Regions from separate parts of the Desulfotomaculum sp. 1211_IL3151 genome, predicted to be linked through region 3. Evidence: riboswitches for the same ligand, from Rfam matches in the RefSeq annotation. Region 3 holds a riboswitch; each other region holds the start of a gene.

Region 1 (3,274 bases), on a different contig from region 3:
GATACACTGGGACATGCCTTTATTAAAAAAGAAGTACATAAAATGGATGGTTGGAATCCAGAATCCAGTATAAATTTGCATCCCTTGGTTTTACTTTGGTATAAAATCAGGGAGGAGTCGGGCTTTACAGAATTGACCGATGCTCAACCAAATTCTCAGAGATCAAGGGAGTTACTGACCTTGGCAGATCTGATACAAAATGTAAAAGATGATCCGGAATTTCCAAGGTTGCAGAGTTTACTAAGGGATTTAGAACATTGGGAAGCTGCAATCGCTCAAATGAGAGAATTAAAAACCTAAATCAATAAGGCTATGGCATCCGCCTGGGAGGACCATGGGCCGTGGTTTTTTTATGACATTATTTGCCTGTATGACTTCTTTGTAGTAGAATAATGAGAGTTATTGACAAAGGAGGCGCTTTTTTTGAAAAAAGGTAGTATCGAATTAGAAAATGGCGGTAAGATTTTAATTGAGTTTTTCGACGAAGCAGCACCTGGAACAGTTGCTAACTTTGAAAAATTAGCCAATGACGGTTTCTACAATGGTCTTAACTTTCACCGTGTAATCCCCGGCTTTGTTGCCCAGGGCGGTTGCCCCCATGGCACTGGTACCGGTGGCCCTGGCTACACCATTAAGTGTGAAACAGCAGGCAACCCCCACAAGCATGAACGTGGTTCCTTATCAATGGCCCATGCCGGTAAAGACACTGGTGGCAGCCAATTCTTTATCGTCTATGAACCACAACCTCACCTAAATGGTGTACATACTGTATTTGGCAAAGTTACTGAAGGTATGGAGTTTGTTGACCAGATTAAACCCGGCACGAAAATGAAAGAAGTTAAGGTTTGGGAATAGCAATGATAAAAACCAGCTCTGTTAAAAGGGCTGGTTTTATCAATTGTATGCTTATGTCACATTTGCTATAAAATGTGAATTAACACAGGAGGTTTTAACTATAAGAAATGACAAGTGTATGCATTTGTTTAAAGTAACAACAAATACTAGTGGCCTGAAAGAACATTATAGTGTAACCTCACCTTTTAACTTGATTTGGAATGGCCCAGGCCTGAAGCACTTCCCGGAGGTCATTATAGTCTAAGCTAACACGATAACTATACTCTTGGCTCGGCAGGGTTCCCTGAGGAAAAGATACTTCCATATTTTGGGGAAACAAGATAATATATTCGGGTTTCAATGCAGCTTCCATTTCGGCCCGTAAAGCAGGAGCGGCAACGACAAACTTATCCAAGAGCCACTGTCGGGTTTTCTCCTCTGGCAGAGTAAACATATCCCAGTTACTCAGCACCTCACCAGTCTTCCGGTCAAACGCCGCACCCAGACGAATCTCCTGTGCCATCTGCCCATTCACGGGTAGGGTTACTGATGTAAGAAAGCACATGATATTATCGTTAGAGGCTGTGGGAGCAATATCCTGACTGATAAAACGTTCCTGGTATACCTTTCCACTTTCCTTACAGGTCAGATACTCTTCATAAGCATTTTGCAGTTCAGCTAGCGTGTCGTAGAGTAAGCCCTGCCCTTCATAAAATCCACTGACGGCCTTTTGGGCAGACTCACTCAAATCATCGAAGCTCTCCACCCCACCGACATAAACATTGTCCGGGCCAATAGAGACTCGGATGGTTAGTAGAATGGTTCCATCCGAAAGCTTGTAAAGAGCATCGTCAATATAATCTCTCCGCCACAGGTTTGCGCTTTCACCATCAGAGAAGGTTATTGCATTTTCCCGCTCCAACACCCATGTTTCTTCCCCTTGTTTGGGATTGTCAGAGCAGCCCGCCAGCAAAACCAGACACCACAGTAGAACCACTGACAACAGCCGTTTTATTTTCATGAAAAATCCCATCGCTTTCCATCGTATAGTAGCTGCATAATACGGACTAGCATGTAGTGCAGTAACTGTGCTTGTTCCTAGTTGCTAAAAATAATAGCCCCTGGTTCGGGGCTATTTGACGATTTTTAACTTATCTTTTGTTCAAGTGATTTCCGGTAGGTTACTGACTGTCTTATCCTCTTCCATCCGGACTATACCGTCATCTCTGGCTTCTAACCAGATCTGCTGTCCTCCTTTTGGGCTTCCAGAATAAACTGGCTACCGCGAGTGGGGAATTTCACCCCGCCCTGAGAACAAGTTAGGTAAAATATACCACTTTTTACCGTAATGTCAATATCTTATTAAGTTAAGAAATAACATAACTAAAGGAACCTTCTTTTTAGTAGGTAAGCATTAAGTCCAATTATTAATTTAAATACCAAACGCAGGTGGATACTTAACGGTTCCTTTGATGTTTTTCAACGCTCCGGGGTAAAGTTCTAGAACCATGAATGCTTCATCGGGTACCTCAAATGGGGCTTCCAATCCCACCGACCTAGCCGGTACAAAACCAAAACGGGGATAATAATTCGGATGACCAACTAAAACTACAATCTTGAATCCTAATCTCTTACATTCTTCCAGCCCTTGTTTAATAAGCTCCGTACCAATTTTGCGGTTTTGATAGTCAGGTAGAACCGCCAGTGGTGCAAGACTAAGAACGGGTATATTCCCATTATCGGTTTCTATCGTGATGGTGCTAAACATTATATGCCCTACAACTGTGTCGTTAAGAACGGCAACTAAGGATAGTTCCGCATTATAATTTTCTGACTTTCTAATGGCTTCCACAAGTTTTGGTTCAACATGTTTATTAAATGCCCTTAAATTAACGTTATAAACTTCGGGATATTCTTTTTGGCTTTCGGGACGAATTTCAAACATCTTTCTGAATTCCTCCTAAATTTTAATTGTTACGGAAGAATCCTTACATGTTCAGAAGACCTGTCTGCTATGAAGGACTTCCGTAACCCCTTGTGAATGTTTCTAATAATACCGACATCCCATCAACTCCTCTATAAATTTCTAATGAATTTTTTACTTCTCCCATCAGCATAATGGCTTACTGAATTAGTTATGAAAGAAATTACTGCGTGCATCCCTTTGTATCTCATATTTCAATCGTAACTCTTTTAATTTTTGCTTTAAATTTTCTTTTTCACCAGCTATTTTACATTTTGCAAGCTCTTGCTCTATGCTTTCTATCTCTTTTAGTAAAATGATTTCTATTGGTAATTCCCCTGCACTTTTTAGGACCATAGCAATTATTTTAAACTAAAAAATACATTAGACAACTCGAAGGCCAAGGATTACTAAATCCCTTTCTATTCCATCCAGAACAGCTACTCTGGGCAAATAACCCCAACGTTCAAAATTAAA
Region 2 (3,274 bases), on a different contig from region 3:
TTTCAAGGTTAACCGGACTGCCAGGCTTAAGATCCCTGAGGTTTGTTTTCACCAGTGTCTCCGCCATTACATCGGCGGTAAAGGTCCCTTTGTCCATTGTAGTAACGGTTAGACAAACACCATTGACAGCGATACTATCACCAATTTTTGTATCTTGCAGAACCTTGGAGCCTAAAATATGTAGTCCAGCTGAATCCGGTCCCTTTGATATACCCCTAATGGTGCCAATCTCTTCTACAATTCCGGTAAAGATATGCCATTCCCCCCTTTCGAGGTATAACCAGTCACGAGATAGTCTGTTCCCAACGGTTGCACTGACATCTGATAAATTTGGGTGGCATCCTGTAAACTTGTTATCCCTTCACCCCGGACAGGACCAGGGGCAAGGTCACCCCCGATAATTTTGGGTGCTATAAACCAAGCAATCTTATCAACGATACCAGCATTTAAGGCAGAACCACTGATTTTCCCGCCACCTTCGATTAATACACTGGATATTTGTTTTTCTCCCAGTAGTTCCATTAGTTTAGCCAGATCTACTCCTGGCCCTGCCCCAGGAACTACAATAATCTCTGCTCCGGCTGCCATTAGGCTTGCCTTACGTTCTACCGGTGCTGACTCATTTGTGGCAATAATCGTATGGGCCGCCGACTCCTGAATAAGCACTTGGCTAGCAGTAGGAGTTCGGGCCATGCTATCTACGATGATGCGGATGGGGTCTTTTCCTCTGACCTCAGGCAATCTCGCCGTAAGTGACGGATTATCTGCCAATACGGTATTTACTCCCACTAAAATGGCATCATATTGATCCCTTAATCGGTGGCCATATTCTCTGGCTTCATTACCGGTAATCCACTTTGATTCCCCACTGGCAGTTGCTATTTTGCCATCCAGACTGGTGGCAGCCTTTAATACCACAAAGGGCTTTTTGGTTGTAATGTATTTTATAAAAACCTCATTTAATTCTCTGGCCTCCTCTTCCAGCAGGCCGGATATTGCTTCTATACCAGCATCCTTTAAAATATTTAGCCCCTTGCCAGCAACCAAGGGATTAGGGTCCAGCATGGCTGCCACAACCCTTTTCACTCCTGCCTTGATCAAAGCCTCTGTACAGGGGCCCGTTCTGCCATGATGACAACAGGGTTCCAAAGTAACATACACAGTGGCATCCTTAGCCCTTGCCTTGGCGTCGGCCAAGGCAGCCACCTCGGCGTGGGCACCACCTGCTTTAGCGTGATAGCCTTTGCCAACCACTTCGCCATCCTTTACCAAAACAGCTCCCACCATGGGGTTAGGGCTAGTACGACCCCTTGCTTTGGCTGCCAGTTCAAGGGCCATTTGCATATAGCACCTGTCCTGATCCATTTTTTCATCCCCTTAGAAAAACTCTTTGTGCCTAATAAACAAAATAAAACCCTGAAAGGATCAGGGTTTTTTGGCAAAGGCAAGTAGGCCATGCAAAAGAATGTTTTTTGCAGGCTCAACTATAACCTTCTTCCATCCAGACTTTAACTGTCGGCTCTGGCATCTCACCAGATCATGCCCCAAGGGGCTCGCGGGCTTGGCCCTTTGGCCATACCGCCGGTAAGGAATTACACCTAACCCTGAAGGTTTTGTTTATTAATTTAACTCCATTATATTCCTGAGTTTGTTCGTATGTCAATCTTTAAATAACCCACTCCGGTTTTCACCTATATTTTGACCAGTTTGTTTCAAATCATGCAGTGATAATGGGACAACAAACCTGTTCCTTTTGCACCTATAAAAAAGTGTCGCTTGACTACTAAGGGGTAGTTTCGCGACACTTCTTTACTTTATATAAATAAACGATCTACTGAACCAGTTCTTTGGTTTCCCGGGCAATCATTAATTCTTCATTGGTGGGAACAACCATTGCTGTAAAGGGAGCACCGGGCTTACTGATGATAACTTCTTTACCCCGGGATTTGTTTTTCTCTTCATCAATTTGTAAACCAGTGTAGGCAAGTCCTTTTAAGACCCTTGCTCTCATGTCAACGGAGTTTTCACCAATGCCACCGGTAAAGGCTACTACATCCAAACCACCCAGGGCTGCTGTGTAAGCTCCAATATATTTAATAATACCATAGGCAAACATACTCAAAGCTAATTCAGCTCTTTCGTTGCCTTTGTTGGCAGCATCTTCTAGGTCACGGAAATCACTGCTGATACCGGAAACACCCAATACGCCACTCTTCTTATTTAAGACATTACTAATATCTGCAAGACTTATTTGCTCCTTCTCCATCAGGAAAGAAACAATGGCTGGGTCCATATCCCCGGTTCTCGTACCCATCGGCAGACCTGGCAGAGGAGTAAAGCCCATGGAAGTATCCTGTGATACCCCATTGCCTACTGCAGAAATACTAGAACCATTGCCCAAATGGCAAACAATAATCTTTAACTCCTCAACTGGTTTGCCTAATATTTCCGCTGCCCGATAAGAAACAAACTTGTGAGAAGTGCCGTGGAAACCGTAACGGCGAATTTTATACTTCTCATAATATTCGTAGGGAATAGCATAAGTATATGCTTGCTTGCTCATGGCTGAATGGAAAGCAGTATCAAACACAGCCACATGTGCTACATGAGGCATCAGTTCTTGACAAGTTTTAATACCCACAATATTGGGGGGATTGTGGAGAGGTGCCAATTCTGACATTTCCTCTAACACCTTCATCAGTTCAGCATCAACTACCACAGATGTATTAAATTTTTCACCGCCGTGTACCACACGGTGTCCTACAGCCTTAATTTCCGCGGTGTCCTTAATGGCACCATATTTTTCATCGGTAATGCATTTTAAAATGGTCTCAAGGGCAACTTTGTGGTTTGGCAGGTCTTGCTCCAATACCAATTCTTCACCCTTACTATTTTCCTGCTTAATTCTGGAACCAGCGATCCCAATTCTTTCAGATAAGCCAGAAAGCAATACGGATTCTTGGGTCATGTCCATTAATTTATATTTAATAGATGAACTACCACAGTTAACAACTAAAACTAACAAGGGGGGTCCCTCCTCTAACGCGATTACTTATTTATCTATTTTACAAGCTCGGAAATATGTCCATGGATCTTATAGGCATATACGACATCACCGTTTCTTAAACCAACAGCATTTCCTTCGTCAGTATCCACATGCATTTCTAATTTGTACTTGTCACTTACACGAACCAATACATCCCCAAAGATAATTCCTCTGGGTCCCTTGGCTCTTACATAAATTCTATCGCCATCTTCTAAACCGTATTTTTCA
Region 3 (3,274 bases):
TGGCGTTTTCGGAAGAAGAGATGAGTTTGATTAAGTCCTTTCATTTGTTAACGATAAAGCCAATTATCTATGTCACCAATGTAGACGAGAATGACATCCAGGATTTTGAAAATAATCCCCTGGTTCAACAAGTGCAGGAATATGCCAGACTGGAAAATGCTACCGTAGTCCCTGTCTCTGCCCAATTGGAATCTGAAATTGCTGAATTGCAGGGAGACGAAAAGAAGCTCTTTTTGGAAGAATTGGGCCTGGAAGAGTCCGGGTTGGATAAACTCATTCGGGCGGCCTATCATCTGCTGGGACTACAAACTTACTTCACTGCAGGTGTCCAAGAGGTTCGTGCCTGGACTGTGCCCGCTGGAACGAAAGCTCCCCAGGCTGCCGGTGTTATTCACACCGACTTTGAACGGGGTTTTATTCGGGCTGAGGTTGTTTCCTATGCTGATTTGGTAAGGGCTGGTTCCATGGCCCAAGCCAGAGAAAACGGCAGGCTGCGATTGGAAGGAAAAGACTATCTTGTGCTCGATGGGGACGTCATGCATTTTCGATTTAATGTTTAAATATAGGAAAGATAATTGAGTAGGAGGGGGTGTTTCCCCCCTCCTCTCCTACCACCGTACGTACCGTTAGGTATACTGCGGTTCATGTTGCGGTACGATTTCCTTTTCCATTCGATAAGCAATTATATCGCTAATTGTAACTACAATCATATTATTCTTCTCGGCAAATGCCACGATTTCAGGCAACCGTGCCATTGTACCATCGGAATTTGTTAATTCACACAATACACCATAAGGTTTTAAGCCAGCCAGTCGCATTAAGTCTACATTAGCTTCTGTATGTCCCTGTCGTTCCAACACACCGCCCCGTTTAGCCCGCAAAGGAAAAATATATCCGGGACGCCGCAGCAAATTGGGTCTTGCAGGGTCAGCAATCGCTGCTTTGACAGTAGTTACACGGTCAGCAGCGGAAACACCCGTCGTAACTCCGCTTGCCGCTTCAATAGAAACCGTAAAAGGCGTTTCAAAACTGCTCGTGTTCACTTCCACCATCATCGGTAAATCTAAAGCCTGGACTCTTTCTTCCGGTAAACACAAGCACACAATCCCACTGCCCTCACGGATTAACAGGGCCATTTGCTCATTGGTCAGAGACTCAGCGGCAAAAAAAATATCCCCTTCGTTTTCCCTGTCTTCATCATCGGTAACTAAAATTCCCTGACCACTACGGAGTGCGTCAAGAGCAGCTTCCATTCTTTCGGTCGCATTTCCAAATCGAGTTAGCAAATTTTGATTCACAGTATATTCCTCCTAAATAATTAGTCGGACTTACTTGAATCAGGGCACACCAGACAGACAGCATGCACTCATGCAAAATAAATTAAAATAATTATTAAGAGCAGATTTTTACTGACTGCCGTATCCTCTTCCATCCGGACTATACCGTCGGCACTGGCCTTTCACCAGTTCTGCTGACCTCTTTAAAGTTAAAGAGCGCTCGCGGGCTCCTCAGTATAACTGAGATACCGCCGGTGGGGAATTTCACCCCGCCCTGAGAATAAGTCGTTATTTGTAAGTATACTTTCTCGTCCACCTTTGTCAACTCTTTATTGCCTTACGCGTTGAGACTTTCACCCTACAGGTAAGGCCCATGCCGAGCATATATAAAAATACCGTAGCTTTTGGCCACGACATTTTTGAGGTTAATTTAATGCTTTTTCGTTAGTTCCCTGGCAGAAAGGGCTGCTCCCAGCGCACCGGCCAACTGGCTGATTTCTGGTACAATTACCGGACAACCGGCTTCCTGGGACAAACGGTTACGAACATCGTGGTTTTGGGCCACGCCGCCGGTGAAAATAACACATTGGTTGGCTCCGAAACGGCTGGCCATGCCCCAAACCCGCCTTGCTACGGACCGATGAATACCAGCAATGATATCCCGCTTATCGGCACCCTTGGCCAGTAAACTAATAACTTCCGATTCTGCAAAGACAGTACACATGCTATTAATATCCAAGGGGGATCTACCCTCTGCCAACTCCCCCAGTTCACTGACATCAACCCCCAGGGCAGCAGCAATTACCTGTAAAAAACGTCCGGTTCCCGCGGCACACTTATCATTCATGGCAAAGTCAATAACCTTACCTTGATCATTCATCAGAATGGCTTTGCTGTCCTGACCGCCAATATCAATTAACAAGCCACCCCGCCCAACCAGGTAATTGGCACCCCTGGCATGACAGTGAATTTCCGTAACTGCTTTGTCGATCATGCCCAGGGAAATCCGACCGTAGCCAGTACCAACGATAGCTTCCACATCACTGGTCTTACATCCTACAGAATTTAATAGTTCTTGATAAGTGTTTAAACCGGCATCCCGGGGACTCCAACCGGTTGGACGAACCATGTATTTTATCTCATCATCAATTAAGAGCACAACCTTTGTGGAAACTGAACCCACATCAATGCCAGCTGTAATCATACCTTTATTCTCCTTGAACTAACTCAAGAAAAGCTTGCACACGAACCCTCAATTGCTCTACATCCGATTCAGAGTAGTCCGTTTCCAAATGCATACAGGGTAAGTTCAGTTGGTTTTGAACATAATCCCGGATGACAAAGGCTTCAATGTTGTAAGTATGGCAGGCCTGCCAGGTTAAATCCACGATGGCATCTACCTGATACTCCTTAGCCATTTTATGAATTAATTCCAGTCTGCCATCATTGGGTGTCATACAGGAGCAAGGAATGTTTAGGTATTTTTCTGCCAGTGCCACCATGACATCTTTGGTTTCACTCTCATCCACCAATCTATCCAAAGCCTTATAGCCGGAGCAATTTTCAAAGGCAACCACAGCTGCCCCACTTTCCTCCAGTAACCGAACAACCTTTTCCGATCCGAAACCAACTGGGCAACCAGTTAGTAAAATTCTCGGGGTTTCCTTGGTGAAGGGGCTAAGGCCTTGGGCCGTTAATTCTTCAATTTCTGCTGTGAGCTGCTCCACCAAAGCAATCCCATCTTCTTTATTAATATTAAATCCCTTGGTCCAAACGGAAACCAATAAATCCACACCAGTTATCGGGGAGGGTTTAGCCTTCGTGGTGGCATGCAGGCGTCTCATGGCATCCCTTTCCTTATTCATGAGCTTAACTGCCTTACGGATATCTTCCTCTGTGATCTCTACTTCAAACCTTTCAGCCAGCCAGTCTTTTAGAACAACCATTTCCTGGGCCCAGGCTGCCAGAGCGGCTTCCCCTTGGGAGGTTTGGGGCAA

Evidence for each region. Region 3 has a riboswitch for FMN ahead of ribB (3,4-dihydroxy-2-butanone-4-phosphate synthase). Riboswitches for the same ligand answer to the same signal wherever they lie in the genome.
Region 1: linked by a shared signal. The riboswitch ahead of V6C11_RS09065 (hypothetical protein) and the one ahead of ribB (3,4-dihydroxy-2-butanone-4-phosphate synthase) in region 3 are both predicted to bind FMN.
Region 2: linked by a shared signal. The riboswitch ahead of ribD (bifunctional diaminohydroxyphosphoribosylaminopyrimidine deaminase/5-amino-6-(5-phosphoribosylamino)uracil reductase RibD) and the one ahead of ribB (3,4-dihydroxy-2-butanone-4-phosphate synthase) in region 3 are both predicted to bind FMN.

The regions. Positions count from the first base shown of each region.
Region 1 is NZ_JBAIYV010000035.1:180,649-183,922, forward strand. It holds gene V6C11_RS09055 (hypothetical protein) at 1-300, shown strand, start outside; gene V6C11_RS09060 (peptidylprolyl isomerase) at 424-855, shown strand; gene V6C11_RS09065 (hypothetical protein) at 1,034-1,855, opposite strand; FMN riboswitch at 2,026-2,154, opposite strand; gene V6C11_RS09070 (GNAT family N-acetyltransferase) at 2,267-2,779, opposite strand; gene V6C11_RS09075 (hypothetical protein) at 2,966-3,154, opposite strand; gene V6C11_RS09080 (GNAT family N-acetyltransferase) at 3,182-3,274, opposite strand, start outside.
Region 2 is NZ_JBAIYV010000027.1:6,060-9,333, reverse strand. It holds gene V6C11_RS06355 (riboflavin synthase) at 1-253, opposite strand, end outside; gene ribD (bifunctional diaminohydroxyphosphoribosylaminopyrimidine deaminase/5-amino-6-(5-phosphoribosylamino)uracil reductase RibD) at 235-1,365, opposite strand; FMN riboswitch at 1,486-1,616, opposite strand; gene V6C11_RS06345 (acetate/propionate family kinase) at 1,832-3,025, opposite strand; gene pduL (phosphate propanoyltransferase) at 3,061-3,274, opposite strand, start outside.
Region 3 is NZ_JBAIYV010000011.1:36,424-39,697, reverse strand. It holds gene ychF (redox-regulated ATPase YchF) at 1-560, shown strand, start outside; gene ribB (3,4-dihydroxy-2-butanone-4-phosphate synthase) at 627-1,298, opposite strand; FMN riboswitch at 1,417-1,563, opposite strand; gene V6C11_RS01810 (acyl-CoA dehydratase activase) at 1,708-2,481, opposite strand; gene V6C11_RS01805 (double-cubane-cluster-containing anaerobic reductase) at 2,486-3,274, opposite strand, start outside.